Regions from separate parts of the Aeromonas sp. MR16 genome, predicted to be linked through region 1. Evidence: riboswitches for the same ligand, from Rfam matches in the RefSeq annotation. Region 1 holds a riboswitch; each other region holds the start of a gene.

Region 1 (6,253 bases):
GCCAACTGCCCCCCGAGCAGCTCATTCCCACCCAGGCACTCTACGCAGCACTGGGTCTTGGCATCACGGTGGCGGCACTGATGGCGCTGTGCGGCCTGTTGTTCGAGCCACTCGGTGGGGGAATTTTCTTCATCATGATCCTGGTGGTGCTGCCGGTCTTCTTCCTGCGTTTGCGCACGGCGGCCGAAGGGGCAACGGCCTGAGCGAGCAGGATGACACGGCCTCGTCAGGGTTCTAGACTGGCGCGGCTCTCAACATATCTGGACAGGGGAATAAGGTAGATGCACCAAGGATGGCTGCTGATCGGGTTGTCGCTCGCCTATCTGGGCTTGTTGTTCCTCATCGCCTTCGTGGCGGACAAGAACAAGCGCCGCCGGCCCAAGGGGCAACCCCTGCTTTATAGCCTGTCGCTGGCGGTCTACTGCACCTCCTGGACCTTCTTCGGTACCGTCGGCCAGGCCAGCGAATCTCCCTGGTCCCCCGTGCCCATCTACCTCGGCCCCATGCTGGTGTTCCTGTTCGGCTGGCGCCTGCTGGCCCGGCTCATCCTGGTGGCCAAGCGCGAGCACATCACCTCCATCGCCGACTTCATCGCCGCCCGCTATGGCAAGTCCCAGCGCCTCGCCATGGTGATCAGCCTGATCGCCATCATGGGCATACTTCCCTACCTGGTGCTGCAGCTCAAGGCGATCGTCACCGGGCTGGACCTGCTGATGGCCAACGCTGTGCCCGTCGGTACCCTGGGTTCGACAGCTGGCAACAGCGCCGGGCTGGCCCTCGGCGTCGCCCTGTTGCTGGCGCTGTTCAGCATCTTGTTCGGTACCCGCAACCTGGATGCCACCGAGCACCACCGCGGTATGGTGGTGGCCATCGCCTTCGAATCCGTGGTCAAGCTGCTCGCCTTCATGGGGGTGGGGGGCTTCGCGCTCTGGCTCATCATCGCCAAGCCGAGCCCGGCCCACGCCCAGGTGACCCGCGACTTTCTCGATGCCGTGGTGGCGGTTACCCCGGGCAGCCTGCTGGAGCTCGCCATCTATACCCTGGTCGCCATGTGCGCCGTCATCTGCCTGCCGCGCCAGTTCCACGTGACTGTGGTGGAGAACAACCAGGGTCAGGATCTGCACTGGGCGCGCTGGCTGTTCCCGCTCTACCTGTTCCTGATGGGGCTCTTCATCTGGCCGCTGGCGCTGGCGGGCAAGCAGTGGGTGGGGGCCGGCATGGGCTCGGATACCTATGTGATCAGCCTCCCCATGTCGCTGGGCTACGACGGCATGGCGATGCTGGCGTTTCTCGGCGGTACCTCGGCGGCCACCGGCATGGTGATCGTCTGCACCATCGCCCTGGCGATCATGGTCAGCAACGATCTGGTGCTGCCGGTATTGCTGCGCCGCTTCTGGCAACAGGGGCGGGACGAGCGGTTGATGCGGTTGCTGCTGCAGGTGCGCCGTGGCGCCATCCTGCTGATCCTGTTGGCGGCCTGGGCGCTCTATCTCTGGCTCGGCGATCTCACCAGCCTGTCGCGCATCGGCTACCTGTCGTTCGGCGCCGTGGCCCAGTTCGCCCCGGCGCTGCTGCTCGGTCTCTACTGGCGACACGGCAACCGCAAGGGGGTCTACCTTGGCCTCGCGCTCGGGGTCAGCCTCTGGTTCCTCACCCTGCTGGCGGAGAGCGGGTTGCTGGCGGGCTCGCCGCTGGAGGCGCTGCTGGCGCCGCCGGACTGGCCCGCTTTTCGCGATCTGAGCCTAGGAGCCTGGTGCATCTTCCTGAGCCTGCTGCTCAACCTGCTCGGCTATGTGGCGGGCTCCTTGTTGTCGCGGGCGGCGGTGAGCGAGCGGCTGCAGGCGGCGAATTTCGTCGGCAAGCCGAGCCGGGATCTGGCGGCGCTCTATCAGGCGCGGGTCTCGGTCAAGGAGCTGGAGATGCTGGCGGCCCGCTTCGTCGGCTCGAGCCGGGTCAAGCGCGCTTTCGGCCGCTTCGCCGGTGAACGCGGCGGAACCCTGGCCCCCCAGATGCAGGCGTCGGCGGAGCTTATCGCCCACACCGAGCGGCTGCTGGCCGGGGTCTTTGGCGCCTCGTCCGCCCGGCTGGTGCTGGCCTCGGCCCTGCAGGGGCGCAACATGCAACTCGAGGAGATCGCCACCATAGTGGACGAGGCCTCGGATGTGTTTCGCTTCAACCGGGGCCTGCTGCAGGGTGCCATCGAACACATGGGGCAGGGGATCTCGGTGGTGGACAGGGAACTCAAGCTGGTGGCCTGGAACCGGCGCTACATAGAGCTGTTCCACTATCCCCCCGGTCTCATCCAGGTGGGGCGCTCCATCGAGGAGATCATCCGCTACAACGCCGAGCAGGGGCTGTGCGGTCCGGGCGAGCTGGAGGCTCATGTGGCGCGCCGGGTCGCCTTCATGCAGCGCGGCAGCCCCCACGTCTCGGCGCGGGAGCGACCGGATGGGCGGGTGATCGAGATGCAGGGCAACCCCATGCCGGCCGGCGGTTTCGTCATGACCTTCACCGACATCACTCCCTTCCGGGCGGCGGAGCGGGTGCTGCGAGAGGCCAACGAACACCTGGAGGCGCGGGTGGCCGAGCGCACCCACGAGCTATCCGAGCTCAACCGTCAGCTTCTGCTGGTGAATCAGCAGGTGGAGCGGGCCAACCACTCCAAGAGCCGCTTCCTGGCGGCGGTGAGCCACGATCTGACCCAACCGCTGAACGCGGCCAAGCTGTTCACCTCCTCCCTGCTGGAGATGCTGCCCCAGGAGGGGGAGCAGGGAGTGGATCAGAGGGCAGAGCAGGTCCGCATCGCCCGCCACATCGACGATGCCCTGGGGGCGACCGAGGACCTCATCACCGACTTGCTCGACATCTCCCGGCTCGAGGCCGGCAAGTTCAAGGCCAGGAAGCTCGATTTCGCCCTGCGAGACGTGCTCGACAACCTCAAGGCGGAGTTCGGGGTGCTGGCCCAGGCGGGGGAGATCCAGTTCTCGGTGGTGGAGAGCAAGCTCGCGGTCTACAGCGACGTGCGCCTGCTGCGCCGGGTGCTGCAGAACTTCCTCACCAATGCGTTTCGCTACAACCCGGGGGGCCGAGTGCTGCTCGGCTGCCGTCGGCTGGGGGACAAGGTGCGCATCGAGGTGTGGGACAATGGCCCCGGCATCCCCCTCGACAAGCAGGAGGCGATCTTTGACGAGTTCTCCCGCCTCGATCATTCGCGCACCGCCAGGGAGCAGGGACTGGGGCTGGGGCTCGCCATCGCCCGCGGCATCTCGCTGGTCTTGGGTCACCCGCTCTCCCTGCGCAGCTGGCCACAGGCGGGATCCGTGTTCGCCATTACGTTAAATCTCGCGACCCGGCCCGTGATGCCCAGCCAGGCGACGGCTCCGGCGGTGCGGGACAGCCAGCTGGAGGGGATCAGGATCCTCTGCATCGACAACGAGGAGGACATCCTCACCGCCATGCACTCCCTGCTGGGGCGCTGGGGCTGCGAGGTGATGTGCGCCCAGAGTCTGGAGCAGGCGCAGGCACTCATCGGTGACGGCTTCCTGCCACAACTGGTGTTGTCGGATTATCACCTGGATGACGGCAAGACCGGGTTGCAGGCGCTGCACATGATCCGGTTGGCCCACGGCAATGGCATCGGCGGCATCATCATCAGCGCGGATCGCAAGAGCGAGCTGCAGGCGCAGATCCGCGAGCACGGCTTCGGTTACGTCAGCAAACCGGTCAAGCCCCTCAAGCTGCGGGCGCTGATGAACAGCTTGTTGCTGCCCGTTGCGTGACTGGAATCACAGAACCCATCATTGCTCGGCAGAGGGGCAACAGTTCTAATTTCGAGATATCGACGCGTATGTCGTGATTTTGCAGGCGTGTTCGCTGCCATCTATGAATCGTGAGTCCCTTTCACTGTCATTTCTACTAGGTGGCGGGGCCATTTCTCTCATCTATAGTCATTCGGCGATTATTTTCATCGCAAATCAAGTTGTGTAAAAAGGCAAACCGGACGAAAGTCCGGGACGCAAAGCCTCCGGTCTAAGGGTCAAAGTACCTAGGATAGCGGGGCCACCACAGGTTGTATCGTCCATGGGCCAAGCCATGGTGTCGATGTCGTCTGCGTTACCTGTCAGGTTGCGTTGCCTTTTTCGTTGCTCATACCAATAACGAAATAAGGAAGTTCAACTATGTTCAGTCCAAAACATTCCCTGCTGGCATTGCTGGTCGGGGGGCTCTGTTCTACCTCTGCTCTCGCTGCCGCCCCCGGCAAACCCACCATCGGTTGGGGTGAGACCAAGTTTGCCATCATCCAGGTCGATCAGGCCGCTACCTCCTACAACAAGCTGGTCACCGTCCATAAGGATGGTGCTCCCGTCAGCGTAACCTGGAACCTCTGGTCCGGCGATGTGGGCCAGACCGCCAAGGTACTGCTCGATGGCAAGGAGGTGTGGTCCGGTCCCGCCTCCGCCGCGGGTACCGCCAACTTCAAGGTCACCAAGGGCGGCCGCTACCAGATGCAAGTGGCCCTGTGCAACGCCGATGGCTGCACCCTCTCCGACAAGAAGGAGATAGTGGTGGCCGACACGGACGGCAGCCACCTGGCGCCGCTCAATGCGCCGCTGCAAGAGAACAACAAGCCTTATACCAACAAGTCCGGCAAGGTGGTGGGGGCCTACTACGTGGAGTGGGGCGTCTATGGCCGCAAGTTCACCGTGGACAAGATCCCGGCCAAGAACCTGACTCACATCCTCTATGGCTTCACCCCCATCTGTGGCGGTAACGGCATCAACGATAGCCTCAAGGAGATCTCCGGCAGCTTCGAGGCGCTGCAGCGCTCCTGTGCCGGTCGCGAGGACTTCAAGGTCTCCATCCACGATCCCTGGGCCGCCGTCCAGATGGGGCAGGGTAATCTCACCGCCTTCGATGAGCCCTACAAGGGCAACTTCGGCAACCTGATGGCCCTCAAGAAGGCCAACCCCGACCTCAAGATCCTCCCCTCCGTGGGGGGCTGGACACTGTCCGACCCCTTCTATTTCTTCAGTGACAAGGCCAAGCGCGACACCTTCGTCGCCTCCATGAAGGAGTACCTGCAGACCTGGAAGTTCTTCGATGGGGTGGACATCGACTGGGAGTTCCCGGGCGGACAGGGTGCCAACCCCAACCTGGGCGGCCCGAACGATGGCGCCACCTATGTGGCGTTGATGAAAGAGCTGCGCGTCATGCTCGATGAGCTGGAAGCCGAGACCGGTCGCCAGTACGAGCTCACCTCGGCCATCAGCGCCGGTGGTGACAAGATTGCCAAGGTGGACTATCAAGCGGCCCAGCAGTACATGGATCACATCTTCCTGATGAGTTACGACTTCAGTGGCGCCTTCGATCTGAAGAACCTGGCTCACCAGACCAACCTGTTTGCATCGAGCTGGGATCCCGCCACCAAGTACACCACCGACAAGGGTGTCAAGGCGCTGCTCGGTCAGGGGGTGACGCCGGGCAAGATAGTGGTCGGTGCGGCCATGTATGGCCGTGGCTGGACCGGGGTCAACGGCTACCAGGCCGGTAATCCCTTCACCGGCACCGCCACCGGCCCCGTCAAGGGCACCTGGGAGAATGGCGTGGTGGATTACCGCGACATCGTCAACAACCGCATGGGCGCCGGCTGGGAGCAGGGGTATGACGAGGTGGCCGAGGCTCCCTACGTCTTCAAGGCCAGCACCGGCGAGCTCATCAGCTTCGACAACGATCGCTCGGTCAAGGCCAAGGGGCAGTACGTGCTGGCCAACCAGCTCGGCGGCCTGTTCGCCTGGGAGATCGATGCGGACAACGGCGACATCCTCAACGCCATGCACGAGGGGCTCGGCAATGGGGACGGCGGCACCACGCCACCGGTCAACAAGCCGCCGGTGGCCAATGCCGGTAGCGATCTGAGCGTCACCGGCCCGGCCGAGGTGACCCTCAATGGCAGTGCCTCCCATGACCCCGAGAACGGTGTGCTGAGCTATAGCTGGAAGCAGGTTTCGGGCCCGCAGGCTTCCCTGCTCGATGCTACTCAGGCGAAGGCCCGTGTGGTGCTGGATGCCGTCAGTGCCGACATCAACCTGGTGTTCGAGCTGACCGTCACCGACGACCACAACCTCGTGGCCAAGGATCAGGTGGTGGTGACCAACAAGGCGCCGCAGCCGAACCTGCCACCCGTGGTGACAGTGCCGGCCTCCGTCAGCGTCGAATCCGGCAAGCAGGTGACCATCAAGGCCACCGCCTCCGA
Region 2 (6,253 bases), on a different contig from region 1:
AGTCTCCGTGCCGATCTGATGACCATCGGGCCCGGGTGCCTTGAAAAGGCCACGCCATCGAGCGGGGCTGCACCAGCCACATCTCATAAAAAATCCGGAGCCTGAGCTCCGGATTGGTCGTCTCTACATGGCATCAGAAAGATGCCGCTTCGCCACATCAGTAGTTGCATACCAGCTTCCAGCTGCCGTCACCCGCCTTGGGTTCGCTGCTGGTCCACCAGTTTGCCTGCCAGACGGCCTTGCCATTGGTCATACGATCGTTGCCGTTGGCGTGATCCCCGCGCGGCCAAGCCGGGTAGGCATTGTACTCCGCCGGATTGACGCTCTGGCTGCTGCAGCTCGTGCCACCGGTGCCGCCATCACCGCTGCCCAGCACCGCCTCGGCCAAGGCCGGGAAGTCGGACTTCAGGCCTATGGTCTGGCTGCCGCTGACGAGGCGTATGCCGCTCGGCACCCCCGCCGCCGGCAGGTAGTAGGTCATGGCCACTTCGACGTCAGAGCCCGGTGTCCAGGCCTTCCAGGTCGGCAGCGTCATGGCCACCTTGTGGAAGTCCTTCTCGCTCGCGATGCCGTCGGAGTTCTGGTTGCCGCCGCTCTCCACCACCTTGAGCCCCATGCCGCTCTGATCCGTGATGGTGTCAGAGGTGGAAGTGGGCATCAGGAACTCGATGCGGGTGCCGCCCGGTATGGTCTGGGTCGACTTGTTGATGAGCTTGAGGGTCGGGTTGATCGGGTAGTTGGAATCCCCCTCCTTGAAGCCCGAGAGGCTGACGCCAATGTCGAGCTGAGCGGCCGGGACCGGCAGATCGTTCTGCTTCAGGCTGGCCTTGCTCGCCTTGCTGAACTTGTCGTAGGCCAGGCTGGTGAGGGTGCTGCCCATGACATATTCGTTCTTGGCAGCGTCGAAGTCGTAGTCCCCCGCCATCTCCCAGAACATGACGCCCCCCAGGCCGCGCTTGACGATGTAGTCCAGCTTCTTGCCCATGGACTCTTCATCTTCGGTGGAGAGGAACACCTTCTTCTCTTCGTTCCACAGCCAGGGCGCCTGCGCCTTGTCGTCGTAGTAACGCACGTACTTGCCCTGGATCACGTCCGCCGGGTTGTTGGGATCCAGACCCCAGGCGGTGCCATAGCTCGGCAGTGTGGTGATGCCGAGGCTGGCCGCGTGCTCCAGGTTCTTGGCATGCCACATGGGCACGGCGCCGGCGCCGACCTCGTTGCCGTTCTTGTCCAGATCGTGCCAGATGTTGTCGATGCCGACAGCGCCGTTGCCGCAGGGGATGGTGCTGCCCCCCGTGCCCGGCTGGCAATTGCTCTGGCTCGGCAGGGCCGCCTTGCCGTTGAGACCATGGGTACCGCCGGTGACCCCTTGCCAGCCACGGGTGTAGTAAGGCACCCCTATGTTGATCTTGCCGGCCGCCAGGGCGCCACGGAAGTAGTGGGCCGACCAGGCCGCGTTCAGATAGCCGATGGCGCCGTACTGGGCCTGACTGTAGACGCCCCACTGGGCCAGTTCGGGATCTGCCTTGTTGTCGAACAGCGCGGCGTTGTGGGCCACGAAGTTGTTCCAGGCGCCGTGGAAGTCATAGGTCATCAGGTTGACGTAATCCAGATACCGGGTGACCTGGAAGTTCTCCATGCCGCGCAGCAGATAGGCCGACGCCGGCGAAGCGATGGTCAGCATGTACTTGCGGCCATCCTCGGTGCCGGCGCTGTCCAGCCGCGTACGCAGGGTCTTCATCAGCACCTCGTAGTTGGCAAACAGCTTGGCCCGGCACTGGTTGGAGAGCGGGAAGTCGTTGGGGTTGCCCGCATCCTTCATGGAGGTGGGGTACTCATAGTCCACGTCCACCCCGTCGAAGCCGTAGTGGCGGATGAAGCCCACCGCCGAGTCGGCGAAGGCGTTGATGCCGGCGGTGTTCACCGAGCAGTCACCCTTGGTGGTGGCGGTGTAGAAGCCACGGGTATCGGCCCAGCCCCCCACGGAGATCAGCGTCTTCACGTCCGGATACTGCTTCTTGTACTTCGACAGCAGGTTGAAATGACCCTGGTAGGCGAACTCGGGATCCATCTCGGCGCCCGGAATGCCCTGCCAGGTCATCTTGGTGGCGGCATCGTCCACCTTGATCAGGTGGCTCTGCTCGTCCACCCCGGCGAACGCATAGTTGATGTGGGTGATCTTGTCCCAGGGAATGTCGCTGACCAGGTAGGCGGGCAGGCCGTTCTTGCCGGTGCGCCAGGAGGTGAAGTAGCCGATGACGCGGCGGGCATGGTCATCCCCCATACACTCGCTGCCATCGGCGCGGTAGACCTGGCGCACGTCGCAGGAGAGGTTGCCACCGGTAGGCGGCAGCGCAGCCTCTTCCACCTGCACATCTACCTGGCTCGATTCACCGACCAGATTGGCCTTGTCGGTGGCCACCAGCTTGAGGCCGGTGAGGCCCTTGTTCTGCGGCGTCCAGCTCAGTTGCCAGGGGGCGCTGCTGTCTTCACCCACCTTCTGGCCATTCACAAAGAGCTCTACCTTGGCCACGTCGTTGTTGGCGTCAGTCACATTTGCCGTCACGGTGGCGGCGCGGCCCAGGGTCAGCTTGGCGCCAGCGGCCGGGCTGCTGATGCTCACCTTGGGCGCCTCTGGCGCCACCACGGCGCTGACATTGAAGCTGACGCTGGCCTCGCTCAAGACCTTGCCATCCTTGTCCAGCCCACGGGACTTGAGCTGATGGGGACCGACGCCGCTCGCCACCCAGCTGGCCGACCAGGGGGCCGCGCTGCTCAGCGCCACCTGGGTGCCATCGATCAGATACTCGACCTTGACCAGGCCGCTGCTGTTGCCACTCAGGCTCACCGCCAGGGCCACCGGGGTGCCTTCGTTGAAAGCGCTACCAACGGCGGGCGAGCTGATGGCGAGCCCAAGGGCCGGCGCGGTGCCACCGTCGCTGAAGGGTTTCCAGGCATCGGCCCAGACGGCGCCAACGCCGGGGGCATAGTGGTAGGGCGAGGCGCCGCACCAACCGGAGTAGGGGAATTCTTTGCATTCGTAGAGGTTGCCGACGTTGCTGACGACATCGCCAGCCTTGTAAGCAGTGCCAGCCTGATAGACGGGATAAGCGGCGTGCGCCCAGGCGGGCATGGCCGCGAGGGCAACCAGCATGGCAAGCCTGCTGGGCCTGAAGGTCTGTTGCATTGTTTTATCTTCCTTGTTTTGTCTTGGCTTTTAAGACCGGGCAAAGCGCAATAGCAACAGGGGAGAAGGGTCGACGACAGGCCATGGACGGGCCACATACCCTCATGTCACCCGGGGAAACCCCGCTATCTGGCCCGAAGGGGCAGATCGGAGGCTTTGCGTCCCGGCATCGCTGCCGGTTTGCCCTTTACCTGGGTTCCGTGAGGAACAGGGCGAGTATAGGAAGCAAGTTGCAGATGCTCAATCTTTGTTCTCGAAGAGAAATATGTAAACGCCAGCGGGATCACAGTATTTCCACTTTCACCAAGTGACACATTTGTCAGTTATTTCAACTTGTTAGCCAGATCAAATAAATGAAATCGGCCTCTTTTGTCTCCCAGTAATGTGCGTTGGCTCACTGGTATGAACTGCCAGAAATGTGACAATGCGCGCCCTTGGTCAACGAGCCAAGGCTATGGAAACACTGGCAAAAATAAAAAAGGAATACCCATGAAAGGAACACCTACCCTGCTGTCGCTGGCCGTGGGGCTCGCCCTTGCGTCCCCGTCTGTCTATGCCGCCGGCTTCAGTTGCCCGGCCGACAATGCCCTCACCCCCATCCCCGCCATTCAAGGCAGTGGCGACAAGAGCCCGCTGATCCCGGATGATCTGTTTGAAAGCACACAGAGCGTCTCGGTCAAGGCCGTGGTCTCCGCCCTCGGCGAGAGCCTGAACAAGGGCTTCTACCTGCAGGACCTGCAGGGGGATGGCAACCCCCAGACCTCGGACGGCATCTTCGTCTACCTGAACGACAAGAATTTCGCGACCAAATACCCGGGCATCAAGCCGGGTGCCGTGATCTGTCTGGAAGCCAAGGTCGAAGAGTATTTCAACCACACCCAGCTCAAGCCTGTCTTCGATAGCGGCAGCGCGCGTCTGCAGGTCGTGGCACAGGGCAGTGCCCCGGCCGCCACGGCGCTGCGGGTGCTGGAGGGGGAAACCCTGGCCCGGGCGCTGGAGCGCCACGAGGGGATGCGGGTGCGACTCGATGCCGATAGTGAGCTCAAAATAAGCCGCAACTTCAGCTACGACTACGCCGCCAAGCGCAATAACCTGGTGCTCTCCCACCTGGCGCCACTGATGAAGCCGACCCAGTTGCACGTGGCGGGCAGCGACGAAGCCAAGGCACTGGCACAAACCAATGCCGGTAACCGGGTGTTCCTCGAATCCGACTTCAAGGCGGCCGACGGCAAACTGCCCTGGCTGCCGGCCTGGGAGCCGGAGCAGGGTTACCTGCGCGTCGGTGATGCGCCGGTCAACCTGGAGGCCCTGGTCGGCTACAGCTACAACGAATACCGGCTGATAGTGCCAAAAGAGCAGGCCATCACCGCGGGGGATCTGTTGCGCACCGACGAGAACGATCGCCAGAGCGCCCCGGCCCGCACCGCCGGCACTGACCTGCGTATCGGCAGCTTCAACGTGCTCAACTACTTCACCAGCCACTCCAGCGTGGGCGGCGCCCTCAACGTGCTCTGCGTGGATCAGGCGGATGCGGACAGCGCCAAGGGCTGCAACCGCGGCGCCAAGGATCTGACCGACTTCCAGCAGCAGCGCACCAAGATAGTCAACGCCATCACCGAGATGGACGCAGATCTCCTCGGCCTGATGGAGATGGAGAACAATGGCTTCGACGATCACTCCGCCATCAGCGACCTGGTCGCGAGCCTGAACGCCCAGCAGAAAGACGTCAGCCAGCACTACGCCTTCGTCAGCCTGCCCAAGGCCCTGCTCGGTCAGGATCGCTTCTTCGGTGGCGACGCCATCATGGTGGCCATGATCTACCGTCCGGCCAAACTGACCCCGAGCGGCGATGCCAGCCTGATCCAGCTGCCCGAGCAGCGCTACATCACAGGTGGCGTCGCCAAGACCGCCGGCCAGCGTGACTCCCTGGTGCAGAGCTTCACAGTCACGGGTGGCAACGAGCCGCTCACCCTGGTGGTCAACCACCTGAAATCCAAGGGATCGGGTTGCTACGAGAATGGAGATGGCAAGACCGAGCCTGCGGATCTGCAGGGCAAGTGCACCGAGTTCCGGGTCAGCGCCGCCAAGGTGCTGGGGGAAGTGGTGAACAAGCTGCCGGGCCAGGTGCTGCTGGTGGGGGACTTCAACTCCTACGCCAAGGAAGACCCGATCCGGGTGCTGACCGACTATGCGCCGGCCAGCAGCGATCGCAAGATCCGCTCCGCCTCCCACACCTTCCTCGGCGAGCAGACTTACGAGCAAGTAGGCCAGGAAGTGGGCAAGAGCTATGGTCTGGTGGATCTGAACGTCAAGTTCAATCAGGCCAAGGCCATCTCCTACAGCTATGAGGCCGAACTCGGCACCCTGGACTACGCCCTCGCCAACCCGGCGCTGGCCAAGCGAGTGATCGCGGTCGCCGACTGGCACATCAACTCCTACGAGAGCAACCTGTTCGAGTACGGTCGTGGCTTCACCGGCGACATGATCAAGTCCGACAACCCGTTCAGCGCCTCGGATCACGACCCCATCATCGTCGACCTCAAGCTGCGGGAGCCAAGCAGTGGCAGCGGGGGTGGTGCCATGGGTGCCCTGCTGCTGGCCCTGTTGCCGCTGGCCTGGCGCCGCCGGCACACCTCATAACTCGCTCTGAATAACGAAAAAAGCCCGCGACAGTCGCGGGCTTTCTCATTTAGGCCATTTGATTTGTAAATGAAGAGGCGTTAGCCATGAAAAAAACAAATGCCTGAACAAACAAAAAGGCCACCGGGATAACGGTGGCCTTCAGTATTTGGTGGAGCTACGCGGGATCGAACCGCGGACCTCTTGCATGCCATGCAAGCGCTCTCCCAGCTGAGCTATAACCCCAAATTTTACTCTTTGAACAAGCGGTTCTGGCGGCCGCTTGTTTTACTGCGAAATATTGGTGGAGCTACGCGGGATCGAACCGCGGACCTCTTGCATGCCATGCAAGCGCTCTCCCAGCTGAGCTATAACCCCAAAATCTTTACTCTTTAGACAATCGGTTCTGGCGTCCGCTTGCCTCATTGCGAAATAGTGGTGGAGCTA
Region 3 (6,253 bases), on a different contig from region 1:
CAAAACTTAAGGCGGGCCACAGCCCCAGCAAACACAACAATACGGCTTTCATTCCATCCCTCGACAAGCCTTCAGGGCTTTATTGTTAGCAAATCATCTGAATGTCGCCACTCTCTGGTGGCGAGCGAGCGCCATGATATGGGATCGCCATCAATACTCAATATATCCAGAGAAACATATCTGAAGCCAGCCTCACGAAGGGGATTGAGCCCCTCCACCCCGGCCCCATCAATTGATAATGGAAACAGTTATATAGCCGATTTCTGCGGCTGGCGCTCACCATCAGGATCGGCGAAGATGCCCACTTTGCCCTCCTCCAGGATCCCGCCTCATGCGACCACTGCGCCTGTTCTTGCTCTTGCTCCCCGCCCTGCTGTGGCTACCGCAGACGCTGGCCGCCCCGCTTCAATTGCAAGGCGAGACCCTGAGCTATCTCATCGACCCCGACACCCTGGCCATCTCGGTCAACGGGGTGCAGGTCAGCGCGGGACAGAGCGCCCGCCAGGTCGATCGGCTGCAACAGGATGAACAACAGGCCAGCTGGCAGTGGCCGGCCCAGGAGACCCGGGTCGAGGTGCGGCTGGACGGGGAGGACCTGCTGCTGACCCTGATCAGCAGCGGCCCTCGCCAGCTCAGTTGGTACAGCCTGCCGAAGAACCAGACCCACCTCTCCATGGCGTTCGGTGAGGGCAGCCGCTTCTCGGTGCGTGACAGCGACTGGCTCGGCTACATAGGAGACGAGCTGACCGAGCTCGATACCCACCATGATCTCAAGCTGCCCCTGTGGAGTCAGGACGCGGGCAAACGAACCTACAGCTGGATACTGCAGAGCCCCTACGACAACAAGCTCAGCTTCAGCCGCAAAGGGGGGCGCTTGCAGCTTGCCGCCAGCCACGAGTTCAACCACTTCAATCCCGCGCCGCTGGAAGTGCGCCTGAGCGTGGGGGATGACTGGCTGGCCGGGGCGCGCCGCTACCGGGAATGGCTGCAGGCCGAGGGAGCCTGGCAGTCCCTCGCGGACAAGTTCGCCCGCATCCCGGCGGGCCGTCGGCTGATCGGCGCCAGCCACCTCTATCTCTGGGGGGATGACCTGCTGGACCGGCAGGACGTGACCGACTGGCCCGGCCTGCAGGCCAAACTCATCCAGAAGCCGGAATGGCTCAAAACCTTCAACACCGAGGAGCGCGAGGCGCTGGCGGCCCCCAGTCCCCAGCCGTGGCAGCAGACGCTGATCATGGCGGGCCTCAACCGGCTGATTGAACGCCAGCTGCCGCTGCCGGCCCAGCAGGGCCCCGTCAGCCAGGGCAAGGTGCTGGCCCTGCGCCAGCAGTGGGTCAAGGGCCAGTTCGGCGAGCAGCTGGTGACCCGGGAGCGCTGGGGCCAGGGGCTGTCGCTGCCGGTGCTCGAGGCGCTGCAACAGGCGGGACTGCGCAAACTCTGGCTCGGCACACCCCAGTGGACGGCGGCCCTGCAGCAGGATCAGGCCCTCGCCGCCGCCAAGCGCCTCGGCTATCTGGTGGGCAGCTATGACTCCTACGACACCGCCATCCTCCCGGGCAGCAACGACAGCTGGCTCACCGCCCAGATCCCGCCGGAGCTTGGCAAGCGCTGCGCCATCGTCGAGGCCGACGGCAAGCCGAGACCGGGCTTTGGCGGCGAGGGCGTCTATCTCAACCCCGGCTGTACCCTGCCCTACGCCAAGAGCCGCATGAGCGAGCTGGCCAAGGCCAGCGGCATCAACAGCCTGTTCCTCGACGTCGATGGCACCGCCATGGCCTCCAGTGACTACAGCCCGGCCCACCAGCAGGGCAGCGCGGCCATGGTCGCCGCCCGCAACGCCCGCATGGGCTGGGTCGGGGAGCGGCTCGGGCTGGTGCTGGGCTCGGAGGACGGCAACGCCCTCACCAACAAGCCGCTGATGTTTGCCCACGGCGTCCAGAGCTGGGGCTTCGGCTGGACCGACGCCGCCATGCGCAAGCAGCCCAAGTCCCCCTACTACCTCGGCAAATGGTGGCCAGACGAGACGCCCCAGGTCTTCTTCCAGCCCGCCCGGCTCAAGCCCCGCTACCTCAAAACCGTGTTCAACCCGACAGACAGGCTGCCGCTCTACCAAGCGGTGTTCCACGATTCGGTGATCAACAGCCACCACTGGCTGCTGGACAACCTCAAGTTCCCCGCCATCCGGGAGGAGCGCGCCCTGCTCGGCCTGCTCTACAACACCCCTCCTCTGGTCAACCTGAGCCGCAGCACCCTCGCCAGCCGCCTGCCTGAGCTGGTCAGACTGGATGCCCAGTTCGGGCCCCTGCACGAGGCGCTGTGGGACAAGGCGCTGGTGGGCTTCCGCTGGCGGGACGGGGCGGGGCGGGTGCAGGAGACCCGCTTCTCCGACGGCAGCCGGCTGGTGGCAAACTTCGGCAACAGCAGCATCCAGATCGATGGTCACAAGCTGCCGGGCAGGCAGTTGCTGGTGGCCCTCAAGGACAAGCCCGTCACCCTGTTGAAGATCTGAGCGCCCCAAAATGAAAGAGCCCTGCCAACTGGCAGGGCTCTTCGTTTGCAGGATGGTTCAGACTGCCACAGCGGACTCGGCCCCATAGTGGCGGCGGATCCAGGCCTCGAAGTCCGCCAGCATGCGCGCCTCGGATTCGCTGTTGTCGGCGATGAGCTCGGCGCCGTGCACGACCCGGATCCTGGCATTGAGCGGGGTGCCGTCACCGGCGAGGGGTCGCTGGCCCGCGGCCGCCATGCAGGCTGTGGCCGTCGCCCAGGCTTCGGCCACGCTCTGGTTGCACGCCCGGGCCAGGGGTCCGGCGCTGAAGCCCTCGCCGGTGAGGCTCTGCAGCGTCTGATCATGGGTCATACCGTTGCCCGGCCCCCAGTAGTGGGCGGCGAGATCCGGGCCTATGCGCGGGTTGTCGGTGAGGTAGCCGTCCCGGCGCAGGAAGTAGGCGCGGGTCTGCTCCACCGCCATCAGCGCCAGCAAGTAGCCGTGATAGGCACAGGCCGATTCCTGATTGAGCAGGTGCGGGATGGCCAGCAGCGGGCGGGGGCTCTCCACCCCCAGGATCTTGCGCTCCCACCGACGGGCCAGCGCCAGCACGGCGGCCGGGGTGCGCTCGGCCTCGTCCATGGCGTAGAGATCCCGCTCGAAGTAGGCCACCAGCGCAATCTGGCGCTCGTTGAAGGCCCGGAACGGCTGGCGGGCCTCGAGCATGGCCTGGATCAGTGCGTCAGGAATTTCCTCCCCCGCGGCGTTCCTGGCGTAGCGCTTGAGCCAGTCCGCATCGTCCAGCAGGCTGTCGCAGAACATGGACTGGGTCTCGGCATAGGCCATGGAGGTAGGCGGAAACTCCTGGGAGAAGCAGGGCGCGTTGCCGGTGACGTTGGCAAAATGCGCCGCATGGCCCCCCTCGTGGAACAGGGTGTTGAGACCGCTCCAGCCGCTGCCGACCTGGGCCGGATCCGCCAGGCTGGTGAAGTTGACCACGGCGGGCACCCACTGACCCTCCTGCCAGAAACTCGGCACAGGGCCGTGGCAGAAGCCGTTCTCATATTTCCCCTCCCGGGTCAGCAGATCCAGGGTCAGGGTCGCGTCTCGGTACTGGATGCCGAGCCGGCGGAAGCTCTCGACCCAATCCTTCAGCGCGCGCGCGAACGGCACATAGGGATCGAGCTGGCGGGTCACGTCGCCACTGACGCTGTAGCGCAGGTTGTGGGGCAGGAGCGCCGCCTCCCCCTTGGCCGCTTTCAACTCGGCCAGACTCTGGTGCAGGCGCAGCTCGGTGCGGGCGATGAAATCATCGAGCACGGCGAACAGCTGCTCCGGGCTCATCTGCTCGTTCTTGCGCACCTTGTACTCGAAGTAGTCCCGATAGCCCATGGCGCGGGCGAAGCGGTTGCGAAGCGCCACCACCTCGAGGAAGCCGTTGTCCACCACCCACTGCTCCAGGGTATGGAACATGGCGATGGCGCTCTGACGTACCGGCTCGCTCGCACTGGCGGCCAGCGCCGTGCTGGCGGCGGGCAGGCTGCCGACCACCGTCTGGCCCTGCTCGTCCAGCAGGCTGAGCTTGAGCTCCCGACGGCGGGCAAAGAGCGCCGCCTCGGCGGCCACCAGCTCGTCCATCAGAGCGGCGGCGGCTGGATCCTCGATCACGTTGCATTCGAAGAAGGCTACCCAGCCAGCCAGGCCGCGCTTGAGCTCGGTCTCTTCGGCCTGAGCCTGCATCTCGCGCAGCACCGGCAGCCGGGCCGGGTTGGCACAAAACGTCTTGTAGGCCTGTTCGGCGGCGGTAAAACCCGCCTGATCGTCGCTGGTGCCCATGTAGGTGGACCAGAACAAGTCCTCCTTGCGCCTGTGCACCTGCAGATAGTCGGCGTTGAGCTGGTTCAGGTAGTTCCTGGCAATGGAAGTCATAAGGTCCCTCTTGTTATCGGTGGCGGCTGAGCCGCTTTGCCTTGTGATGATGCCCGGCCGTGGCCGGACAAGGGGCGCCGGGATGCGCCTCACCACGCTATCAAAAGCCGTTATCCATGTCTGTAGCACCGGCGACCCTGACCAGGCCCTGTCTCACGAGGTCTTGCTCACCGGCAATAAACAATGCATTAGATTTGCATGTTAATTAAGCGAAAGGGGGGCATCCGCCCAAAGTGGGCCATCCAATAGCCATTTAAAAACAGAAAGTTAAGTATTGGCTCTACTCCGACGAGATCAAGCTGTAAAGATTTACACTTAATAATTTAATCAAAATAAGACATGATGGCACCGCGTCGTCAAACGCGACGCAATGACCCTATATGTAGTCATTTGGCAAACTGGTTGAAAGGCCAGGACGCAAAGCCTCCGGTCTAAAGACGTCTCGTCCAGGATAGCGGGGTTGCAGCACCGTATTTCGGGGAAGGCCCCAGCCAACTTGACTGCCCACATCTGTCGAACAGAGGAATGTATGGCAGCAAAAACTCAACTCAATCACCTCGCGGCGGCGCTCGCGCTGCTGGCCAGCGGCGGCGTACTCGCCCATGGCTATATCAATCAGCCGGAGGCACGCAACTATCTGTGCAAGACCGGCGGCAACAGCCAGTGTGGCGCCGTCCAGTGGGAGCCCCAGAGCCTGGAGGCGCCGTCCGGCTTCCCCAATGGCGGCCCCGCCGACGGTCAGATCGCCTCGGCCGGCCACCCGCAATTCGGTGAGCTCGACGTTCAGACCAGCGATCGCTGGACCAAGCGCCCGGTGCAGGCAGGACCCTTCGCCATCAGCTGGAGCTTCACCGCCAACCACGTGACCCGCAACTGGCGTTACTACCTCACCAAGCAGGATTGGAACCCGAACCAGCCGCTGACCCGGGACTCCTTCGATCTGAACCCCTTCTGCGTCATCGACGGGGGCATGGTACAACCACCCAAGCAGGTCACCCACAACTGCACCCTGCCGGCCCGCACCGGCTATCAGGTGATCCTGGGAGTCTGGGAGGTGGGTGATACCGCCAACAGCTTCTACAACATGATCGATGCCCAGTTCGATGGTGGCACCCAGCCGCCGCTGACCTGGAGCCAGGGCGGGACCATCTACCCCTCCACCGATCTGGTGGCCGGCGACAAGGCCAAGACCCGGGTGTTCGACGCCAACGGCGAACGCACCGATCTGCAGACGGTGCTGACCATCGGCTCCTCCGAGCAGGGTCAGAAGAACAACTGGGCCCACGATCTGGCCGCCAAGATCAATACCGAGCAGAGCCAGATCCGTGCCGGCCAGCAGGGCACCGATGGCCAGTTCAACCCGGTTTACGGGCAGAACCCCATCTACCTTAAGGCGGGCAGCAACCTGCAACGGGTCGAGGTCCAGCTCGAGCAGCAGCAGCCTCCGGTGAACGACAGCATCAGCGTGAGCGGCCTGGAAAGCGAATACCTGCTCGACAACGGCAAGGTCACCCTGGCCTTCAGCGTCACGGCCCAGGGGGATCTCGCGGTCACCAACACCCTGTATGACCATGGCGGTGCCGCCAAGGGACAGACCAGTGCCGACATCAAGGACAGCAGCCAGAGCTTCACCATGGCGGTCAGCGGCCTGAGCGCGGGTCACCACCAGCTGGTGATCGAAGGCAAGCCAAAGGCAGGCGGTGCCTCCCTGCAGCAAACCCTGGACCTGATGTTCAAGGATCCGGCCAGCGGCGGCGACTACCAGTACCGCTTCCCGGAGGGGTTGAAGTCCTATGTGGCCGGCACCAAGGTGTTGCAGCCCAAGAACGGCAAGAC

The links. A riboswitch is a leader RNA that binds a small molecule or an ion and turns the genes downstream of it on or off. The one in region 1 is predicted to bind cyclic di-GMP.
Region 2: it holds a riboswitch for cyclic di-GMP, as region 1 does, so the genes downstream of both, MM194_RS16195 (glycosyl hydrolase family 18 protein) here and MM194_RS11445 (glycosyl hydrolase family 18 protein) in region 1, are expected to answer to the same signal.
Region 3: it holds a riboswitch for cyclic di-GMP, as region 1 does, so the genes downstream of both, gbpA (N-acetylglucosamine-binding protein GbpA) here and MM194_RS11445 (glycosyl hydrolase family 18 protein) in region 1, are expected to answer to the same signal.

The regions. Positions count from the first base shown of each region.
Region 1 is NZ_JAKZFK010000013.1:6,909-13,161, reverse strand. Features, by position in the region: gene MM194_RS11455 (3-phenylpropionate MFS transporter) at 1-203, shown strand, start outside; gene MM194_RS11450 (PAS domain-containing hybrid sensor histidine kinase/response regulator) at 282-3,779, shown strand; cyclic di-GMP riboswitch class I at 3,981-4,067, shown strand; gene MM194_RS11445 (glycosyl hydrolase family 18 protein) at 4,179-6,253, shown strand, end outside.
Region 2 is NZ_JAKZFK010000024.1:53,580-59,832, forward strand. Features, by position in the region: gene MM194_RS16195 (glycosyl hydrolase family 18 protein) at 158-3,154, opposite strand; cyclic di-GMP riboswitch class I at 3,300-3,382, opposite strand; gene MM194_RS16200 (ExeM/NucH family extracellular endonuclease) at 3,677-5,827, shown strand; tRNA gene MM194_RS16205 (tRNA-Ala) at 5,977-6,052, opposite strand; tRNA gene MM194_RS16210 (tRNA-Ala) at 6,109-6,184, opposite strand; tRNA gene MM194_RS16215 (tRNA-Ala) at 6,243-6,253, opposite strand, start outside.
Region 3 is NZ_JAKZFK010000052.1:1,413-7,665, forward strand. Features, by position in the region: gene MM194_RS21310 (L,D-transpeptidase family protein) at 1-52, opposite strand, end outside; gene MM194_RS21315 (glycoside hydrolase) at 332-2,509, shown strand; gene MM194_RS21320 (M3 family metallopeptidase) at 2,567-4,417, opposite strand; cyclic di-GMP riboswitch class I at 4,800-4,885, shown strand; gene gbpA (N-acetylglucosamine-binding protein GbpA) at 4,947-6,253, shown strand, end outside.